Linked DNA regions of Azospirillum brasilense. The protein of the gene in region 1 binds, or shares a complex with, the protein of each later gene. Links are inferred from orthologs where the notes say so. Each region holds a gene or a part of one and is shown in the gene's direction. Other genes may lie near its edges. The genes, in order: AMK58_RS03835 and AMK58_RS02405.

The links.
Region 2: the proteins of AMK58_RS03835 (region 1) and AMK58_RS02405 are in contact, whole or in part, in a solved structure (PDB 1A0O), measured with the Escherichia coli proteins. The link is inferred for Azospirillum brasilense from one-to-one orthologs.

What each region holds. Positions count from the first base shown.
Region 1 is NZ_CP012914.1:842,970-853,113, forward strand. Bases 3,581-6,460 are described here. They hold AMK58_RS03835 (chemotaxis response regulator CheY), read left to right. Parts: upstream 3,581-4,777; coding sequence 4,778-5,143; downstream 5,144-6,460. Other genes in these bases: AMK58_RS03830 (aminopeptidase P family protein), read left to right, coding at 3,581-4,411; AMK58_RS03840 (protein phosphatase CheZ), read left to right, coding at 5,147-6,334. In the rest of the region: AMK58_RS03815 (PDZ domain-containing protein), read right to left, coding at 1-522; AMK58_RS03820 (50S ribosomal protein L11 methyltransferase), read left to right, coding at 828-1,742; AMK58_RS03825 (tellurite resistance TerB family protein), read left to right, coding at 1,810-2,271; more of AMK58_RS03830, read left to right, coding at 2,381-3,580; AMK58_RS03845 (protein phosphatase CheZ), read left to right, coding at 6,535-7,272; AMK58_RS03850 (outer membrane protein assembly factor BamD), read left to right, coding at 7,441-8,259; DNA repair protein RecN, read left to right, coding at 8,268-9,938. UniProt on the Escherichia coli protein: Involved in the transmission of sensory signals from the chemoreceptors to the flagellar motors.
Region 2 is NZ_CP012914.1:525,399-535,603, reverse strand. Bases 3,024-5,964 are described here. They hold AMK58_RS02405 (chemotaxis protein CheA), read left to right. Parts: upstream 3,024-3,345; coding sequence 3,346-5,583; downstream 5,584-5,964. Other genes in these bases: AMK58_RS02400 (chemotaxis protein CheW), read left to right, coding at 5,594-5,964; AMK58_RS02410 (response regulator), read left to right, coding at 3,024-3,315. Also shown: AMK58_RS02420 (sensor histidine kinase), read left to right, coding at 1-2,516; AMK58_RS02415 (STAS domain-containing protein), read left to right, coding at 2,642-2,953; more of AMK58_RS02410, read left to right, coding at 2,938-3,023; more of AMK58_RS02400, read left to right, coding at 5,965-6,151; AMK58_RS31820 (methyl-accepting chemotaxis protein), read left to right, coding at 6,274-8,844; AMK58_RS02390 (CheR family methyltransferase), read left to right, coding at 8,841-9,761; AMK58_RS02385 (chemotaxis protein), read left to right, coding at 9,765-10,205. UniProt on the Escherichia coli protein: Involved in the transmission of sensory signals from the chemoreceptors to the flagellar motors. CheA is autophosphorylated; it can transfer its phosphate group to either CheB or CheY.

The sequences.
Region 1 (10,144 bases):
GATCACGTCGCCGCCGCGGATGCCCGACAGCTCGGCTGCCTTGCCCGGTGCCAGTGCCGTCACCACCAGGCCGCGCGGCGACTCCAGCCCCAAGGCCTGCGCCAGTTGGGCGGTCAACGGGCCCACAGCCGCTCCCATCGCTCCCTGCGGTTCGCTCGCCGGTGCCACGGCGGGACCGGCCGTGCCGGCCACCGCTCCGCCGATGCCATTGGGGCCGGTGGTGACGGTCGCCGCCGGTGCGGAGCCCGCACCCGCCACCGCGCCGCCACCCGCCGCGCAGCGCTGCTCCGCCATGACTTGACGCACCGCCTTGATGTTGACCACCACCGCTTCGCGGTACGCCGGGTCCACCGTGGGCAGTTGGTCGATGTACCCTTTCTGGAGCGACGCCAGGGCTTGGCAGCCCGTGCCCCGGTAGGAGGGGACCATATCGGCCACCAGCGATGCTTCCGACGGCATGCTCGCCGCGTTCATCGCTCCGATCGCCAGCCCGGCGGGATCGAGCGCGCAGCCCAACAGCATTGCCGCTCCCGAAGACGCCGCCAACGCCGCCATCCATGCCCTGGCCGCTTTGCAAACGCGCTGCATCAAGCCCGTCTCCCCCGTGTCGCTCTTGCGGAACCCTTGATCCGCTGATCTCCGGGTGCAGTGTGCCCGCTCAAAAGTGGTAAGAAAAGCGGCGGCGAGCCTGTGCCGCGCTTCCATCGGCCAAAACGTCGCAGGCTGCGGTCGACCCAGCCCGGCCACAGGAAATCTTTGTGTCTCCGCGTCTCTGTGGTTAAGTCTCCCACCAGACAACGACCACCCCATCATCGGCGACCTTCCCCATGTCCTCCTCCAAGCTCTGGCGCATCGCGCTCGTCATTCCCGAAGCCCACGCCCCCGCGTTCGCCGAGGCGATTGGCGATCACGCCGACGCGGTGTCCACCTTCGAGTTGGAGGAGCACGGCGACTGGCTGGTCGAGGCGACGGTCTACGGGCAGCCGGACGAGCCGCGGCTGAACGCCCGCGTCGCCGTTCTGGCCGAGGCCATGGGCATTCCCGAGCCGAAGCTGATCGTCGAGGAACTGCCCCTCATCGACTGGGTGTCGCACAGCTATCAGGGCTTCCCGCCGATCCAGGCCGGGCGCTTCTTCGTCCACGGTTCCCACCATGAGGGGATTGTCCCGGCGGGCAGCATCCCGCTGCTGGTCGACGCCGCCACCGCCTTCGGCACCGGCGAGCACGGCTCGACCAAGGGTTGCCTGATGGCGCTGGACCGGCTGGCCCGACGGATGAGCCTGCCGCGCGCCGGGCGGGGCGGGGCGCTCGACATGGGTTGCGGTTCGGGCATCCTGGCGCTGGCGGTGACCAAGCGCTGGCGGGTGCCCGTCACCGCCGTGGACATCGACCCGGAGGCGGTGCGCGTCACCCGCGTCAACGCCGCCCTCAACGGGGTGAAGGCGCGCATCCGCTCGCAGGGCGGCGACGGCTACCACACCGCCATCGTGGGCAAGCACAAGCCCTACCGCCTGATCACCGCCAACATCCTGGCCCGCCCGCTGGCCCGCATGGCGCCGAAACTGAAGCGCCATCTGCAGCGCGGCGGCGTGGCCGTTCTGGCCGGCCTGCTGAACCGGCAGGAGCGCCACGTCATCCAGGCGCACCGCACCCAGGGCCTGCATCTGGTCGCGCGCATCCCGGTCGGCGAATGGACCACCCTTGTGGTGAAGCGCCCGAAGCGGAAGGCCGTAAAGGGCTGAGGCCCCTGGATTTCGGTCCTCCCGTCGCCAATGTCTTCCGGACATATGGACGACCCGCGGAGGACCGATGCTGAACCGGATCAGGGCGCTGTTCCAGGAGAACGACCCCGGCGACGACCGCCACAGGCTGGAGGCCGCCGCCGCCGCCCTTCTGGTCGAGGCCGCACGCACCGACAACACCATTTCCCAGGCGGAGCGCGAGCGCATCCTCGACGTCACCCGCCGCCACTTCCACCTGAGCGAGGAGGAGGCGCAGGACCTGCTGTCCGCCGCCGTGTTCGACACGGAGGGAGCCTCCCCCTACTACCGCTACGTCACGGTGATCAACGACCATTGCCCTCCGGACAAGCGGCTGTGGATCATCGAGATGCTGTGGGAGGTGGCCTACGCCGACGGCGAGTTGAACGACCTGGAAGCCAATCTGCTGCGCCGCATCGGCGGCCTGCTGCATGTGCCCGACGTCGATCGCGGCCTCGCCCGCAAGCGCGTCCTGGAGCGGCTGGGCCTGCCCGACGATTCGGGGCTGTAGGGCGTCCCGCCGGGGCCTTCGCGCGGCTATGCCCTTTCCCGCGCTTGCGCGGTGGGGCGTCCCTGCCTAGCCTGTCGCGGACGGCTTCACCGGATGAGGATCAGCCCCCGTGTCCAGCGCTTACCGCGGCGACGAAACCCTGGCGCAGCTCTTGGCCCAGGCGGGCCTGCCCCACACCCCCGCGGACATCCGCAGCCTCGTCGCCGGGGTGCTCGCCGCGCCGGAGGGGGAGGACCCCGACGGCTGGATGGTCCTGGTCGGGGCGCGGCTTCCGGAAGATCTCGCCGGGCAGCTCCGCGCCCTGAAGGCCGAGCTTGCCGATGGACGCGTCGCTGGGGCGCCGGATTACGCCGCCCGCATCGCCGCCCTGCGCGGCGTCCTGGCGCACGCCGACCTCGATGGCTTCATCGTGCCGCGCGGCGACGAGCATCAGGGCGAGTATGTGCCGCCGCGCGCCCAGCGCCTCGCCTGGCTGACCGGCTTCACCGGATCGGCGGGCCACGCCGTGGTGGGGCGCCAGCGCGCCGCCGTCTTCGTGGACGGGCGCTACACCCTCCAGGTCAAGACGGAAGTGTCGGGCGACCTCTACGAATACCGGCATCTGGTCGACGATCCGCTGACCGAGTGGGTGGGGGAGGCGCTGCCGCAGGGCGGACGGCTCGGCTACGACCCGTGGCTGCACACCGCCGGCTGGGTGGAGCGCACCCGCCAGCAGATGGAGCGCATCGGCCTGTCGCTGGTGCCTTGCCCGGAAAACCCGGTGGACCGCGTGTGGACGGACCAGCCGCCGCCCCCGCTGGCCCCGGTGGTTGCCCAAGATCTCGTCTTCGCCGGGGACAGCCCCGCCGACAAGCGCGCCCGCATCGCCGGTGACCTGGCGCGCAACGGCATCGGCGCCGTGGTGCTGACCCAGCCCGATTCCATCGCGTGGCTGCTCAACCTGCGCGGGGCGGACGTGCCCTGCACCCCGCTGCCGCTGTCCTTCGCGATCCTGAAGGACGACACGCAGGTGGACCTGTTCATCGACCGCCGCAAGCTGGCGCCGGGCGTCGAGGCCCATCTCGGCAACCAGGTCGCCGTGCGCGACCCGGACGAGCTGGGCGCCGCGCTCGACGGGCTGGGCCGTGCAGGGCGCAAGGTGATGGCCGACCCGGCGAGCACCTCGGCCTGGATCTTCGACCGGCTGCACATGGCCGGCGCCAAGCTGGAGCGCGACCCCGACCCCTGCGCCCTGCCCAAGGCCTGCAAGAACGATGCGGAGCTGGCCGGCACCCGCGCCGCTCACATCCGCGACGGCGCGGCGCTCGTACGCTTCCTGCACTGGCTGTCGCAGGAGGCGCCGTCGGGCACCGTGACAGAGATCGCGGCGGCGGACCGGCTGCTGGCCTTCCGCCGCGCCAACGACCGTTTCCGCGGCCTCAGCTTCGACACCATCGCCGGGGCTGGGCCGAACGGCGCCATCGTCCATTACCGGGTTTCGGAAGCGACCGACCGCCGGCTGGAGCCGGGCACCCTGTTCCTGCTGGACAGCGGCGCCCAGTATCAGGACGGCACCACCGACGTGACGCGCACCATCGCCATCGGCGCGCCGACCCCGGAGATGCGCGAGCGCTTCACGCTGGTCCTCAAGGGCCACATCGCCGTCAGCACGGCCCGCTTCCCGCGCGGCACCACCGGGTCGCAGCTCGACGCGCTGGCGCGCCTGCCGCTGTGGTCGCTGGGACTAGACTATGACCACGGCACCGGCCACGGGGTGGGCAGCTACCTGTCGGTGCACGAGGGGCCGCAGCGGATCTCGAAGGTGCCGAACAGCGTGGCGCTGCAGCCCGGCATGATCCTGTCCAACGAGCCCGGCTACTACAAGACCGGCGCCTACGGCATCCGCATCGAGAACCTGATCGTCGTCCAGCCGCTCGACCTGCCCATGGCCGAGCGGCCCATGCTGGGGTTCGAGGTGCTGACCCTGGCCCCCATCGACCGCAATCTGGTCGAGCCGGCGCTGCTGACCCAGGCGGAGATCGCTTGGCTGAACGCCTACCACACCCAGGTGCGCGAGGCGCTGGAGCCTCGGCTCGCGGGTGACGGGGAGGTCGAAGTGTCGCATTGGTTGAGACAGGCGACATCGCCGATCATCGTCTGAGGGAAATGGCCTAGGGTGGACCATGCCGGCGAACAGGGGCGTATGGAGCGAGAATCAGCCCGTGCGTTCGCCTGTGAAATCTGGCAAGGTCCCCACCCGACGCAGGGGTATGTCCGTTCGGACCGCCGCCGGACGCGCGTCCGTGCCTTGGAGCGATGCCTCATCGCGCCGGGGCGCGGCGGAAATTCGGCGGTCTTGGTAACCCGATATTTACGGGCGTACGTCACTGTGGCCGTGAGGGATGACTTTTCGGCAGACTTAAGGCATCACAGTCGGACCAGACCGACCTCGGCGCACGCCATGCAGCGCCGGGCGGGCTGAACGCCGGGCCGGGGCCTAGCAACGGAAGAATGCGGAGACGCGTAGATGAAGATCCTTGTCGTCGATGACTACGCCACCATGCGGCGCATCGTGCGGAACCTCCTGACCCAGATCGGCTACACGGACATCGACGAGGCCGGCGACGGCGTCTCGGCCCTGCAGAAGCTGCGCGAGAGCAAGTTCGGCCTCATCATTTCCGACTGGAACATGGAGCCGATGACCGGCCTGCAGCTCCTGAAGGAGATCCGCGCCGACGCCAAGCTCGCCTCGACCCCCTTCATCATGGTCACCGCCGAGAGCAAGACCGAGAACGTGATCGCCGCCAAGCAGGCCGGTGTGAACAACTACATCGTCAAGCCTTTCAACGCCGATACCCTGAAGCAGAAGATCCAGGCCGTCATCGGCGGGTAAGGAGTGGTTGGGTTGGATCAGCTTCCGCAGCTTTCCGAGGAAGAGTTCGACCAGATCGAGGAAGCGATCGCCCGCACGACCAAGGGGCGAGCCTTCCTGCGCCGCTTCCACCGCCGGGCCCATGGGGCCGCGGCGGAGGAGGTGCGCAAGATGCTGCTGGAGTTCCGCAGCTCCTGGCATCAGCAGAGCGAGGTGGTGGAAGCTTCCAAGCACGTCGAGGTGCTGCGGCGCGAGCTGATGGAGATGGCTGCCTCCATCGAGCAGGCGCGGCGCGAGGTCGCGGCCCTGCGTCCGCCCGATGCCGGTGGCGACAAGATCACGTCGGCCACCAACGAGCTGGACGCCATCGTCATCTCCACCGAACGCGCGTCCTTCGAAATCCTGAACGCCGCCGAGCGGCTGATGGACCTGTCGGGCAAGCTGAAGGCGGACGGCGCCGACCCCGGCCTGTGCTCCGAGATCGAGGGGGAGGTGACCAACATCTTCACCGCCTGCTCGTTCCAGGACCTGACCGGCCAGCGCACCAGCAAGGTGGTCAACGCGCTCCGCTACATCGAGCAGCGGGTCAACGCGATGATCAACATCTGGGGCGTCGAGAAGCTCGCCGGCCTCCAGATCGCGCCTGAGAACACAGACACCCGGCCGGACTCCCATCTGCTGAACGGTCCCCAGCTCGACGGTCTCGGCGTCAGCCAGGCCGACGTGGACAGCATGTTCGACAGCCCGGCGATGGCGGCACCACCGCCAGCTCCCGAACCGCCGCCCGCTCCGCCTCCGTCCCCCGCTCCGGCGGTCGCGGGCCAGACCGGAGCCAAGGCGAGTCAGGCCGACATCGACAGCCTGTTCGACAGCCCGGCCCCGGCTCCGGCCGCTCCGGCGAAGGCCAGCCAGGCGGACATCGACAGCCTGTTCGACAGCCCAGCACCGGCCCCTGCCGCTCCGGCGAAGGCCAGTCAGGCGGACATTGACAGCCTGTTCGACAGTCCGGCTCCCGCTCCGGCCGCGGCTCCGCCGGCCCCCGCTCCGGCTCCGGCCCCCGCCGCCAAGAAGCCGGTGCCGAAGCCGGCCTCGGCGGCCAAGCCCGCCCCGAAGCCGGCCCCGGCTGCCAAGCCGGCGGCGGCCCCGCCGCCTGCGGCGGACGAGCCTCCGGCGCCGCTGGATCAGGCGGCCATCGACGCCCTGTTCGGCTGACCTCACGGTCAACAAGACGGTCCGGCGTCGGATTTGTGAAGAGTTGCCGCCGCTCCAATCGGCGGGCGAATTGGGACATGAAGTTTGCTATGACGATCGTCGCCCGCCGGGCCGATGCCGGCCTTGGCGGGCAGTCCTGACCAGACGGGCCGGCGTGCGCGGATGCCCCGGACGTCCCTTCGGAAAGAGGCGCAGCCCGCATGAGGAATCTCTCGAAACCCTTCATGGCGGAGCTTCAAAAGGCCCGCCGGACCGGCAATCCCTATCAGGCGGTGGTGGATGACGCCTCCGCCCTGGCGCCAGCGCTGGCGTCGCTGCCCTCCGGTCCGGTCGCGGTGGACAACAGCGACGTCATCCGCGCCATCAGCGACCTTGGCGCGAAGCTCGACCGCTTCCTGACCATGGACGCCCAGCAGATCGACCAGATCCAGGTCGAGATCGCCGACATCTCGGGCCGGATCAAGGCCACCAAGGTGGAGATGGCGGCGATCCGCCACCCGCTGGCCGGCGACGACAAGTTCGTGCAGGCGTCCCAGGAACTGAACGCCGTCGTCTCGGCGACGGAGGCCGCGACCAACACCATCATGGCCTGCGCCGAGGAGTTGGAGGAGGTCGTTCACGAGCTGAAGTCGTCGCTGCCGGAGGGCTACCACGCCGACCGCGTCAACGACATGAACGACGTGATCGTCCGCATCTACGAGGCCTGCAACTTCCAGGATCTGACCGGCCAGCGCATCACCAAGGTCGTCCGCGCCCTGTCCTTCATCGAAGAGCGCGTCGACGCGATGATGAGCCACTGGAACAAGCGCGAGTTCGAGGCGATGCCGCTGCCGCCCACGGTCACCAAGATGGACGAGACGCTGGAACTGCACGGCCCGGCCGACCATCAGGAGATGGGCAACATCAGCCAGGCCGACATCGACGCCCTGTTCGGCTGACCGGTTCGGCTGATCAGTTCGGCTGATCGGCGCCCCATTCCGGCCCTCCGCACCGGGCGTCGGGTCGCACCGTGACGGCGAGGTTCGAAATTTGTTCGCCGAAGCGGCTTGCCGCCCCCGCGCCCCGGCGTGCTATATAGGGCCAACTTCGAAAGCATCGCGACGACCATGCCCTGCCGTTTTTCCCGTCTGCCGCTTGCGGCCCTCCTCCTGGCTTCCGCCCTGACCGCCTGCTCCTCGACCAAAACCGAGGACCAGTATGTCGAGCGTCCGGCCGAGCAGATCTACCAAGAGGCCGACGCCGCCATGCGGGAAGAGCGGTTCAAGGTGGCCGCCAAGCTCTATGACGAGGTGGAGCGCCAGCACCCCTATTCCGAGTGGGCGGGCAAGGCGCAGATCATGGCGGCCTACGCCCATTACCAGGATCTGAAATACGACGACGCGATCCTGGCGCTCGACCGCTACATCCAGCTTCATCCGGGCAGCCCCGACGTTTCCTACGCCTACTACATGCGGGCGCTGTCCTATTACGAGCAGATCACCGACGTCCGCCGCGACCAGCGCATGACCCGTCTGGCGCTCGACGCGCTGTCGGAGGTCGTGCGCCGCTTTCCGGACAGCCAGTACGCCCGCGACGCCAAGATCAAGATCGACCTGACCAACGACCATCTCGCCGGCAAGGAGATGGAGGTCGGGCGCTTCTATCTGAAGCAGGGTCAGTACACCGCCGCCATCGGCCGGTTCCGCACGGTGATTGAAAACTACCAGACCACCTCCCACGTCCCTGAGGCGCTGCACCGGCTGGTGGAGTGCTATCTGGCGCTGGGAATCACGGACGAGGCGAAGACCGCCGCCGCCGTGCTCGGCCACAACTTCCCCGGCAGCGAATGGTACACGGACAGCTACGCACTGCTGGTGGACGCCAACGTGCGTCCGGAGCGAAACGAGAAGTCCTGGATCAGCAGAGCCTGGAGCTCCCTGTTCTAGGACGATCCATGCTGGCGTCGCTGACGATCCGGGACGTCGTCCTGATCGAACGGCTGGGGCTGGGCTTCCGCAAGGGCTTATGCGTCCTCACCGGCGAGACCGGTGCAGGCAAGTCGATCCTGCTCGACGCGCTGGGATTGGCGCTGGGCGCTCGGGCCGATTCGGGCCTCGTCCGCCACGGCGCCGACCAGGCGTCGGTGACGGCGGAGTTCGACCTGTCCGGCGACCACCCGGCGCTCGCCATCCTCAGGGAGCAGGGGCTCGACCCCGAGGAGCGGCTGGTCGTCCGCCGCACCGTCAGCGCCGACGGGCGCAGCCGCGCCTGGGTCAACGACCAGGCGGTCGGCGTCGGCCTGCTGAAGCGGCTGGGTGAGGAGCTGGTCGAGGTCCATGGCCAGTTCGACACCCACGGCCTGCTGAATCCGCAAACCCACCGCAGCGTGCTGGACGCCTACGCCGGGCTGTCCGGCCACGCCGCCCAGGTCGCCGCCGCCCACCGGGCGTGGAGGCAGGTCGAGGACGCGCGCGCCAACGCCGCCGCCGAGATCGCCCGCGCCCGCTCGGAGGAGGAGTATCTCCGCCACGCCGTGGCCGAGCTGGATGCCCTCGCTCCCAAGCAAGGCGAGGAGGAGGAACTGGCCGAGACCCGCGCCGTGCTGATGCACCGGGAAAAGCTGGTCGATGCCCTGAACGCCGCCTATGGGGAGCTGTCGGGCGACCGCGGGGTGGAGCGCGCCCTGTCCTCGGCCATCCGCACGCTGAGCCGCATCGCCGACAAGGCCGCCGGCAAGCTGGACCCGGTCATCGCCGCCCTGGACCGCGCCGCGACCGAGGCGGGGGAAGCCATCGCCGGGCTCCAGGCCGTGTCCTCCGACGTGGACATGGACCCGCAGGCCCTGGAGAAGCTGGAGGAGCGGCTGTTCGCCCTGCGCGCCGCCGCCCGCAAGCACGGGGTGGACGTCGATGCTCTGGCCCCCCTGCGCAAGGACATGGCCGACCGTCTGCTGCTGATCGAGGATCAGGGCGATCTGCTGGCCCGCCTCGCCCGCGAGGCCGAGGTCGCCCGCGACGCCTACCGCAAGGCCGCCGAGTCGCTGAACCGGGAGCGCCAGCAGGCCGCCGGCCGCCTGGATGCCGCCGTTGCCACGGAACTCGCACCGCTGAAGCTGGAAAAGGCGAAGTTCCGCACGCTGGTCGAGCCGTTGGCCGACGAGTCGGACTGGACGGCGTCGGGCATGGACCGCGTGGCCTTCCAGGTCGCCACCAACCCCGGCTCGCCGCCCGGCGCGCTGAACAAGATCGCCTCCGGCGGTGAGCTGGCGCGCTTCATGCTGGCGCTGAAGGTGGTGCTTGCCCAGACCTCGACCGTCGGCACTCTGGTGTTCGACGAGGTGGACACCGGCATCGGCGGCGCCGTCGCCGCCGCGGTGGGCGAGCGGCTGAAGACGCTCGGGCAGGGGCTCCAGGTGCTCGTGGTCACCCACAGCCCGCAGGTCGCCGCACGCGGCTCCATCCACCTCAAGGTGCAGAAGTCGGTGAAGGGCGAGCAGGTGACGACCGGCGTGGTCGAACTGGACGGCGACGACCGCCGCGAGGAGATCGCCCGCATGCTGTCCGGCGCCACCGTCACCGCCGAGGCCCGCGCCGCCGCCGACAGCCTGATCGCCGGGCGGGGGTAGCATCCATATAGCGGCGAGCGAATGAGCGGACCGTCTCCCTTCATTCGCTCGCCGGAGCGCCGGACTGGGCGCCGCGCCCAAGATGAAGTTTGGCGTGACGGTATTAAGTCACAGCAATCGCCCGCAGCGGTCATACGGCGGCCACAGCAAAACACGCATAGTCCACCCTTGCGCGTCCGGAAACGGGCGCTGTTCTCCCAAGAACG
Region 2 (10,205 bases), 320 kb from region 1 along the record:
TCGCCAAGGCGCAGCGCATCACCTCCATCGCCGACTTCATCGCCTCCCGCTACGGGCGCAGCCAGGGGCTGGGCGGGCTGGTGGCGCTGACCGCGGTGATCGGGGTGACGCCCTACATCGCCCTGCAGCTCAAGGCCGTGGCGGTCAGCTTCGACGTGCTGTGGGGCACCGACCCGTCCGGCGCCACCGGCGGCCTGTCCCTGCCCGTCGTGCTGGACAACGCCTTCTACGTGGCGGTCGTCATGGCGGCCTTCGCCATCATCTTCGGCACGCGCCACATCGACGCGGCGGAGCATCACGAGGGCATGGTGGCGGCCATCGCCTTCGAATCCGTGGTCAAGCTGGTGGCCTTCCTGGCGGTCGGCGCGGCGGTGGTCTGGAGCCTGCACGACGGCCCGACCGAACTGTTCGCCACGGCCGCCGAGCATCCGGAGATCCGCGACCTCTTCACCTCCGCCCCGGCGCTGGCCGACGGCTCGTGGCTGACCATGACGCTGCTGTCGATGGCGGCGGTGCTGTGCCTGCCCCGCCAGTTCCAGGTGACGGTGATCGAGAATGTGGACGAGCGGCACCTGACCCGCGCCCTTTGGCTCTTCCCGCTCTACATGCTGCTGATCAACCTGTTCGTCCTGCCGGTGGCGGTGGCCGGGCTGATGCGCTTCCCCGACCGGGCGGTCGACCCGGACATGTTCGTGGTGGCACTGCCGCTGGCCGCCGGGAACGAGTGGCTGGCCCTGCTGGCCTTCATCGGCGGGCTGTCGGCGGCCACCGGCATGATCGTGGTCGAGGCCATCGCGCTGTCCACCATGGTGTGCAACGACATCGTGATGCCGCTCCTGCTGCGCGCCCGCAGCGCCCGGCTGGAGCGGCTGCACGACCTGTCGCCGCTGTTGCTGACCATCCGGCGCGCCGCCATCGTGGCGATCCTGCTGCTCGGCTACCTGTATTTCCGCATCGCCGGCTCGGCCTACGCGCTGAGCGCCATCGGCCTGATCTCCTTCACGGCGGTGGCGCAGTTCGCCCCGGCGCTGATCGGCGGCGTCTATTGGGCGGGGGCGACCCGGCGCGGCGCGCTGGCTGGCCTCGGCACCGGCATCCTGACCTGGGCCTACACGCTGCTGCTGCCCAGCTTTGCGCGGTCGGGCTGGCTGCCCGCCTCCTTCATCGACCAGGGGCCGTGGGGCGTCGCCCTGCTGCGGCCCTACGCCCTGTTCGGGCTGGACGGCATGGACCCGCTGACCCACGCGCTGTTCTGGAGCATGCTGCTCAACATCGGCCTCTACGTCGTGGTCTCCCTGCTCGACCACCCCGGCTTGGGCGAGCGGGCGCAGGCCACCGCCTTCGTCGAGGTGTTCCAGCACCGCGACACTCCCCTGCCCGCGGGCGCGTGGCGCGGCACCGCCACGGTCGGCGACCTGCAGCGCATCGTCGCGCGCTTCCTCGGTCCGCAGCGGGCGGAGGCCGCCTTCGCCCAATACGTCCGCCGCAACGGGCCGCTGGAGCCGGACCGCCGGGCCGGGGCGGAGCTGGTGCGCTTCGCCGAGCGGCTGCTCGCCGGGGCGATCGGCGCCGCCTCCGCGCGGGTGGCGCTGGCCTCCGCGGTCGAGGGCGGCGAGGTCAGCTACCCCGAGCTGATGCGGATGCTCGACGAGACCAGCCACGTCATCGAGTACAGCCGCCAGCTCGAACACAAGACGGCAGAGCTGCAGCGCGCGTCGGCCGCGCTGCGCGCCGCCAACGAACGGCTGACGGAGCTGGACCGGCTGAAGGACGAGTTCCTGTCCACCGTGACGCACGAGCTGCGCACGCCGCTGACCTCCATCCGCGCCCTGACCGAGGTGCTGCACGACAACCCCGACATCGAGCTTGAGCAGCGGCAGGAGTTTCTCGGCCTCGTCATCACCGAGAGCGAGCGGCTGACCCGCCTCATCAACCAAGTCCTCGACATGGCGAAGATCGAGGCGGGGGAGATCGATTGGCAGGTCCGCCCGATGGACCTCGGCGCCGCGTTGGAGCAGGCGGCGGCGGCCACCGCCCGGCTGTTCCATGAGCGCGGCATCGCGCTGGCCGTCACCATCCCGCACGGCCTGCCGCCGGTGCGCGGCGACCACGACCGGCTGGTGCAGGTGGCGGTGAATCTGCTGTCCAACGCCGCGAAATTCACCCCGGCGGGCGGCCGGGCCTCGCTGTCCGTCGCGGCGGAGGGCGACGCCCTACGCGTGTCCGTCACCGACAGCGGCCCGGGCATCGCCGCGGAGCATCAGGCCATCGTCTTCGACCGCTTCCGGCAGGTCGGCGACACCATGACCGACAAGCCGCAGGGCACCGGGCTGGGGCTGGCCATCAGCAAGCGCATCGTCGAGCATCTCGGCGGCCGCATCTGGGTGGCCAGCGCCCCCGGCAAGGGCGCCACCTTCGCCTTCACCGTTCCTTTGGCGACAATGGCAACAGCCATGTCACAAAACGATCAAACCGCGAAAGAACCGGACCACACCGCCGGAACGCGCTCCGGTTGACACAGGTCAGTCCAGTTGCCTTAACGAATCCTTATACGTGTTTCAGGCAGGTTTTTTACCAAATGCCGGACATGATCAGTCTTCCGGACGGGGCATTGCCCGGTCGGGTTGCAAGGAGACGGGCGGTGACTTTGATCAAGTGGAGCGACGAGGGGGGAACGGTGCGGCTGGGCCTGCCCAGCGACCTCGACCTCGCCATGGCGCAGCCCCTGCTGGACAGCCTGCGCGCCGGCTTCGCCGCGTCCCAAGCCGTCATCGCCGAGGCCGCGGCCGTGGAGCGGGTCAGCACCGCCTGCGTCCAGGCGCTTCTGGTCGCCTCCCGGCACGCCGCCGAACAGAACCGTACGTTCGCCATCGCCCAGCCGTCCGAGGTCCTGGCGGAAGCCTGCGAGGATTTGGGACTGGACGGCTGGTTGAAGCAATGGAGCCAAGCGTGAAGAAGAAGGTACTCACCGTCGACGATTCGCGGACCATGCGGGACATGGTCTCCTTCACGCTGAAGGGCGCCGGCTACGACGTGGTCGAGGCCGCCGACGGCCAGCAGGCGCTGGGCGTCATCGGCGCCAACAAGGTGGACCTCGTCATCACCGACCTGAACATGCCGGTGATGGACGGGCTGACCCTGATCCGCCGCCTGCGCGCCACCCCGGCGCACCGCACGCTCCCCATCCTGATGCTGACCACCGAGGCCGACGAGAAGAAGAAGTCCGAAGGCCGGGCGGTGGGGGCGACCGGCTGGATCGTGAAGCCCTTCAACCCGGAGAAGCTGATCTCCGTCGTGCAGAAGGTGTGCGGCTGACGCCGCGTCCTGGCTTGTGAGGTGGCGCCCGTGGAAGACCTGAGCCGGTTCAAGCAAACCTATTTCGACGAAAGCGCGGAGCTGCTGGAGGTCGCCGAGTCCGGCCTGCTGCGGCTGACGCCGGGCGAGGTCGATTCCGACGAAGTCAACGCCATCTTCCGCGCCGTCCATTCCATCAAGGGCGGCGGCGGCGCCTTCGGCTTCACCGAGCTGGTCGCCTTCGCGCACGAGTTCGAGACGGTCATGGACGGGGTGCGCAACAACACCGTCCCTGTCACGACGGAGCTGGTGGACACACTGATCCGCGCCAACGACCTGCTGGGCCAGATGCTGGCCTACGCGCGCGAGGGCGACCCCGCCCCGGCGGGGACCACCGACGGCACCGTGGCCGCCCTGCGCCGCCACCTGTCGGGTGGGGCTCCGCAGGTCCAGGCTCCGGCGGCCGCGGCCGCCGTACCGGCACCGGCCCCCATCTACGCCGACGACGAGGACGACGAGGCCGGGCTGTTCGGCGACGCCATGGCGGCCATCGCTGCCGCCCGCGCGGAAGAGGACCCGGTTCCTCCCGGCAAGCTGCGCTGGACCATCGTCTTCCGGCCGCGGTCCGACCTGCTGATGTCGGGCAACGAACCGGCCTTCATGCTGCGCGCGCTGCGCCGGCTGGGCGACGCCACCGTCGAATGCCACACCGACGCCCTGCCCAACCTCCAGAACCTGGAGGCGGAGCTTCTCCACCTCTCCTGGACGGTCACGCTGCTCGCCGACGCGGATGTCGATCTGGACAAGATCAACGACGTCTTCGAGTTCGTGGCCGACGACTGCGACATCCGCATCACCGCCGAGGCCCCGCCGCCCGCCGCCCCAGAGGCTCCGCCGCCCGTCACCGATCCGGTGCCCGTCGCCGCTCCGCCGGCGGTGGTCGCCACGGTCCCCGAGCCACTCCCCAAAACGCCTGGGGCCGACGCCCCGAAAGCCGAAACCGCCCGCCCGCGCCCCAACGGCGGCGGTGCGGAGCATGCCGGGCTGACCAGCCACACCATCCGCGTCGATCTCGACAAGATCGACCGGCTGGTCAACATGGTCGGCGAGATGGTCATCACCCAGGCGATGATCGCCGAGCATGTGCGCGAGCTGCCCCCCGGCGAGTTCCAGGAGCTTCTGGAAGGGCTGGAGCAGCTGGCCCAGCACACCCGCGAGCTGCGCGAGAGCGTGATGTCGATCCGCGCCCAGCCGGTGTCGAGCGTCTTCTCCCGCATGCCGCGGCTGGTCCGCGAGTGCGCCGCCACCACGGGCAAGGAGGTCCAGCTCGTCACCAGCGGCGAGACGACCGAGGTGGACAAGACGGTGGTGGAGAACCTCGTCGATCCGCTGACCCACATGATCCGCAACTCCATCGACCACGGGCTGGAAGGGCCGGAGGAACGGGAGCGCGTCGGCAAGCCGCGCGCCGGCACCGTACACCTGTCGGCGCAGCACCGCTCGGGCCGCATCGTCATCGAGATCACCGACGACGGGCGCGGCATCAACCGGCCCAAGGTGCTGTCCAAGGCCATCGAGAAGGGGCTCGTCCAGCCGGGCGCCACCCTGTCGGACGAGGAGATTGACAACCTGATCTTCCTGCCCGGCTTTTCCACCGCCGATCAGGTGTCCAACCTGTCGGGACGCGGCGTCGGCATGGACGTGGTGCGGCGGAACATCTCCTCGCTCGGCGGGCGCATCGGCGTCTATTCCACGCCGGGCGAGGGCTCGCGCTTCGTGCTGTCGCTGCCGCTGACCCTGGCGGTGCTCGACGGCATGGTGATCTCGGTCGGCGAGGAGCGCTTCGTCCTGCCGCTGACCAACATCGTGGAGAGCCTGCGCCCCAAGGCGGCGGACCTGCACGGGCTGGTCGGCAAGTGCGACGTGATGATGGCCCGCGGCGAGTATGTGCGGCTGGTCTACCTGCACCAGCTGTTCGGCATCCCCGGCGCCGTCGCCGACCCCACCCGCGCGCTGGTCGTGCTGGTGGAGACAGAGGACGGCTCCCGCCTCGGCCTCGTCGTGGACGAGGTGCTGGGCCAGCAGCAGGTCGTCATCAAGAGCCTGGAAGCGAACTTCCGCCGCCTCGACGGCGTGGCCGCCGCGACCATCCTGGGCGACGGGCGCGTCGCCCTGATCCTGGACGTCGCGGGCCTGCGCGAGATGAGCCGGCACATGGATTCCAGGGCGCCGCGTCCGCCGTCTTCGCCGGTGGCCGCGCTGCCCGCACCCGCACTCGAACCGGTCTGAGGCCACAGCGATGAGCAGTTCCACCGCGCTCGCCACCGTCGGCGGTAGCCGCACCGACGCCCGAAACGACGTCATGGCGGTCAACGCCGCCGAGGAGCAGTACGTCACCTTCACCGTCGGCAGCGAGGAGTACGGCGTCAACATCCTGTCGGTCCGCGAGATCCGCGGCTGGACGCCGGAAAGCCGCCTGCCGAACCTGCCGGACTACGTGCGCGGCGTCATCAACCTGCGCGGCATCATCATCCCCATCTTCGACCTGCGCGCCCGCTTCGGCGGCGGCGCCACGTCGGTCACCAAGCGCCACGTCGTGGTGGTGATCCAGGTGGGGGAACGCACCCGCGGCATCCTGGTGGACGCCATCTCCGACATCCTGGCGATCGGCCACGACGCCATCAAGCCGCCGCCCGACGTGGACGGCGGCATGGTCGACGCCGAGTATCTCAGCGGCCTCTACACCGCCGACGACCGCATGGTCACGCTGCTCTGCGTCGAGAAGCTGTTCTCGGTCGAGAACAGCGAGCTGGACTCGGCGACCAAGGCCCTGCCGGCGCTGGAGCGGGCGTCCTGAACAGCGCCCCACGTTGGTGCCCACACAGGCGCCGACGGGGTGCGTCATGTCGCGGCTTTTCACACGGGTTGGTTTCAAATAAGGGCTAACGCCGACGTGACGCGGCGGGCAAGGGGGATGGCATGGCGAAAGGGGTCGGTTCGTTCGTTGGGTCGATGGGCATCTCGAAGCGGCTGTGGCTGGCCTTCGCGCTCCTGCTCGCCCTGCTGGCCGCCCAGGTCGCCGCCAGCCTGCTGAGCATCCGCAGCCTGAACGGCAGCGTCGACGCGGTGCTCACCGGCGGTGAACTCGCCACCTTCGCCAAGGACCTCTCGGCCCGCCTCGCCAACCAGCGCATCCACGGGCGCGACTATCTGGTCTCCGGCGACCCCGCCGCGCTCAACCGCCAGCGGGCGCTGCGCACCGAGTTCGATCAGGCGCTCGCCGCCCACGAGGGCGCCATTCAGCGCTCCAGCCAGGCGGCGGCCTTCGCCGAGCTGGCGCGGCTGCACAGCGAGTACCATACCCAGTTCGAGACGATCCGCGTCGTCCGCGACCGCTACGACGCGGCCATCCGCCAGACGATGGACCCGCTGGGCACCCAGATCACCGAGACGCTGGAGCGCGTCGTCGAGGGCGCCCAGGCCACCGGCGACAAGGACGCCGCCCTGGTCGGGGAGGAGATGGAGAAGCACTGGGTGCTGAGCCGTCTCTTCGCCAACCGCGCGCTCGGCATGCGCGACGCCGCCGCCGCGGCGCCGATGGAAAAGAACCTGGACGAGATGCTGGAGCATGTGCGCGAGGCGCAGGCCCTGCTGACCGAACCCCGCGTGGCGGCGCTGCTGCGCGAGGTGGCGGAACGGGCGCCGGGCTACCGCGCCGCCTTCCGCGACGCCGTCGCCGCCGACAAGGAGATCGACCGCCTGCGCGCCGAGATCGTCGCCAAGATCGTCACCGCCCTGACCGCGACGATCGACTCCATCGCCATCGCCATCCAGGCCGAGCAGAAGGGAATCGAGACCCGCGCCGAGGCGGAGGTGGAGAACAGCGTCCTGCTGGCCCTGCTGCTGGGCGGCCTGTCGCTGCTGCTGGGCATCGGCGCCGCCCAGGTCATCGCCCGTTCGATCACCGGCCCGGTCCAGGGCATCCGCAAGGTGATGACCGACCTCAGCGACGGCCATCTGTCGGTCACCGTCCCCCACACGGACGGGCGCGACGAGCTGGGCGCGATGGCCCGCGCCGTTGCCGCCTTCAAGGAGGACGCGGTGACCGCCGTGCGGGCCGGGATCGCGCTCGACCGCGTGTCGTCCTGCATCATGACGGTGGGCGAGGACGGGACCGTCACCTATTGCAACGCCGCCGCCCTGGCGATGTTCAAGGCCGCCGAGAGCGACCTGCGCCAAGCCCTGCCCGCTTTCGACGCCGCCGGGCTGATTGGACAGACCCTCGACGCGCTGGACACCGAGGCCCCGCGCCTGCGCTCCAGCCTGAGCGGCCTCGCCAGCCCTTACAAGGGCATGGTCAAGACGGGCCGCCGCAGCTTCGAAATCACCGCCAGCCCGGTCGCCGGGCGCCATGGCGAGAAGCTGGGCCTCGTCGTCGAATGGCGCGACCTCACCGCCGAGCTGTCCATCGAGGCGGAGATCGCCGGCATGGTCGACAGCGCCGTGCGCGGCGACTTCTCCCAGCGGATCGCGCTCGACGGCAAGTCCGGCTTCTTCCGGCTGGTCAGCGAGGGCATGAACCGGCTGGCCGGCAACGTCTCCGGCGTGACCGAGGATCTCGCCGCCATGCTGGAGTCGCTGTCCCAGGGCGACCTGTCGCGGCGCATCGACAAGCCGTACGAGGGCGTGTTCCTGCGCCTGAAGGACGACTTCAACGGCACGGCGGAGAAGCTGTCGGAGATCGTCCGCCGAATCAACGGCGCCGCCGAATCCATCGCCGCGGCCAGCCGCGAGATCGCCGACGGCAGCCTCGACCTGTCCGAGCGCACCGAGCAGCAGGCCTCCTCGCTGGAGGAGACGGCGGCGAGCATGGAGGAGCTGGCGGCCACCGTCCGCTCCAACGCCGACAACGCCCAGCAGGTAAACGCCTTCGCCAACGACGCCCGGCGCGCCGCCGAGAGGGGCGGTCAGGTCGCCGCCAGCGCCGTGGAGGCGATGCGTGGGATCGAGCGCTCGTCGCAGAAGATTTCCGACATCATCGGGGTGATCGACGAGATCGCCTTCCAGACCAACCTGCTGGCGCTGAACGCGGCGGTGGAGGCGGCGCGGGCCGGCGACGCCGGGCGCGGCTTCGCCGTGGTGGCCCAGGAGGTGCGCAACCTCGCCCAGCGCTCCGCCCAGGCGTCCAAGGAGATCAAGACGCTGATCCTCGACAGCGGGGCGCAGGTCAAGGACGGGGTTGAGCTGGTCCGCTCCGCCGGCTCCTCGCTGACCGACATCGTGGCGGGCATCGCGCGGGTCGCCGACCTCGTGTCGGAGATCGCCCGCGCCACCGCCGAGCAGGCGTCCGGCCTGGACGAGGTCAACACCGCCGTCGCCCAGATGGACGAGATGACCCAGAAGAACGCCGCGCTGGTCGAGGAGAGCACCGCCGCCGCCCGCTCGCTGGAGGAGCAGGCCGGGCAGTTGCGCCAGCAGATGGCCTTCTTCTCGCTGGACGCCGGCCACGCCCACGGCGGGTCCGAGCTGTCCCGCGGACGGGCGGCATGACCACCGTCCCCAGCCCTTCCCCCGCCCCCGACTCGGCCCCGACCGACCGCGGCGCCGTCCCCGCGGCGACGTCGGGACGGCGGGAGTTCCCGTTCGAGCGGCGGCACTTCGACTTCATCGCCCACATGCTCTACCAGCTCGCCGGGATCGCGCTGGCCCCGCACAAGATCGAGATGGTCTATTCCCGCCTCGCCCGGCGGCTGCGCGACCTGCGCCTGAGCGACTTCGACACTTACTGCGCCCTGCTGGAGAGCGAGGAGGGAGCGAACGAGGTCGGCTTCCTGGTCAACGCCCTGACCACCAACCTGACCAGCTTCTTCCGCGAATCGCACCATTTCGACTTCCTGGCGAAGACCGCGGTGCCGGAGATGCGCGCCCGCCACACCGGGGAATCCTCCCACCCGCGGCTGCGCATCTGGTCCGCCGGCTGCTCCTCCGGGCAGGAGCCCTACACCATCGCCATGGTTCTGGCCTCCAGCTTCGGGCCGGAGCTGCGGCGCTGGGACGCGAAGATCCTGGCGACCGACATCGACACCCATATGGTCGACACCGCCCGGTGCGGCGTCTATCCCGCCGATCTGGCGAACAGCATCCCGGCCCCCCTGCGCGACCGCTTCACCCGGCGCCAGCGCGAGGGCGGCGAGCCGATGGTGGCGATGGAGGAGGAGCTGAAGCGGCTGATCACCTTCAAGCCGCTGAACCTGCTGGAGCGTTGGCCCATGAAGGGGCCGTTCGACGCGATCTTCTGCCGCAACGTGCTGATCTATTTCGACCGCGTCGGGCGAACCCAGGTCATCGGCAACTTCGCCCGCATGCTGGAGCCCGGCGGTTATCTGTTCCTCGGCCATTCGGAAAGCCTGTACGGCGTGTCGGACCGCTTCCGCCAGACCGGCCCCACCATCTACCGGAGGCTGTGACGCATGACCGCATTCGCAAGCCGCCGCGCGGCGGAGGCCCGGCAGACCGGCGGCTACTTCCACCCGCAGTTCCGCGCCCACACGATGAAGGTCTTCCTCGGCCATCATCTGGTCAGCGACCGCTCGGACGTGATGATGGTGACGACGCTGGGCTCCTGCGTGGCCGCCTGCGTCCACGATCCGGCGACGGCGATCGGCGGCATGAACCATTTCCTGCTGCCAGAGGTGCCGGAGTCCGAGGACGCCGGCACCGGGGCGGCGGCGCGCTACGGCTCGGTCGCCATGGAGCGGCTGATCAACGACCTGCTGGCGCGCGGCGCCCAGCGTGGACGGCTGGAGGTCAAGCTGTTCGGCGGCGCCCGCGTCATCGATTCCAGCTTCGACGTCGGCCAGCGCAACGCCGCCTTTGCGCTCGACTACGTGCGGCGGGAGGGGCTGAAGCTG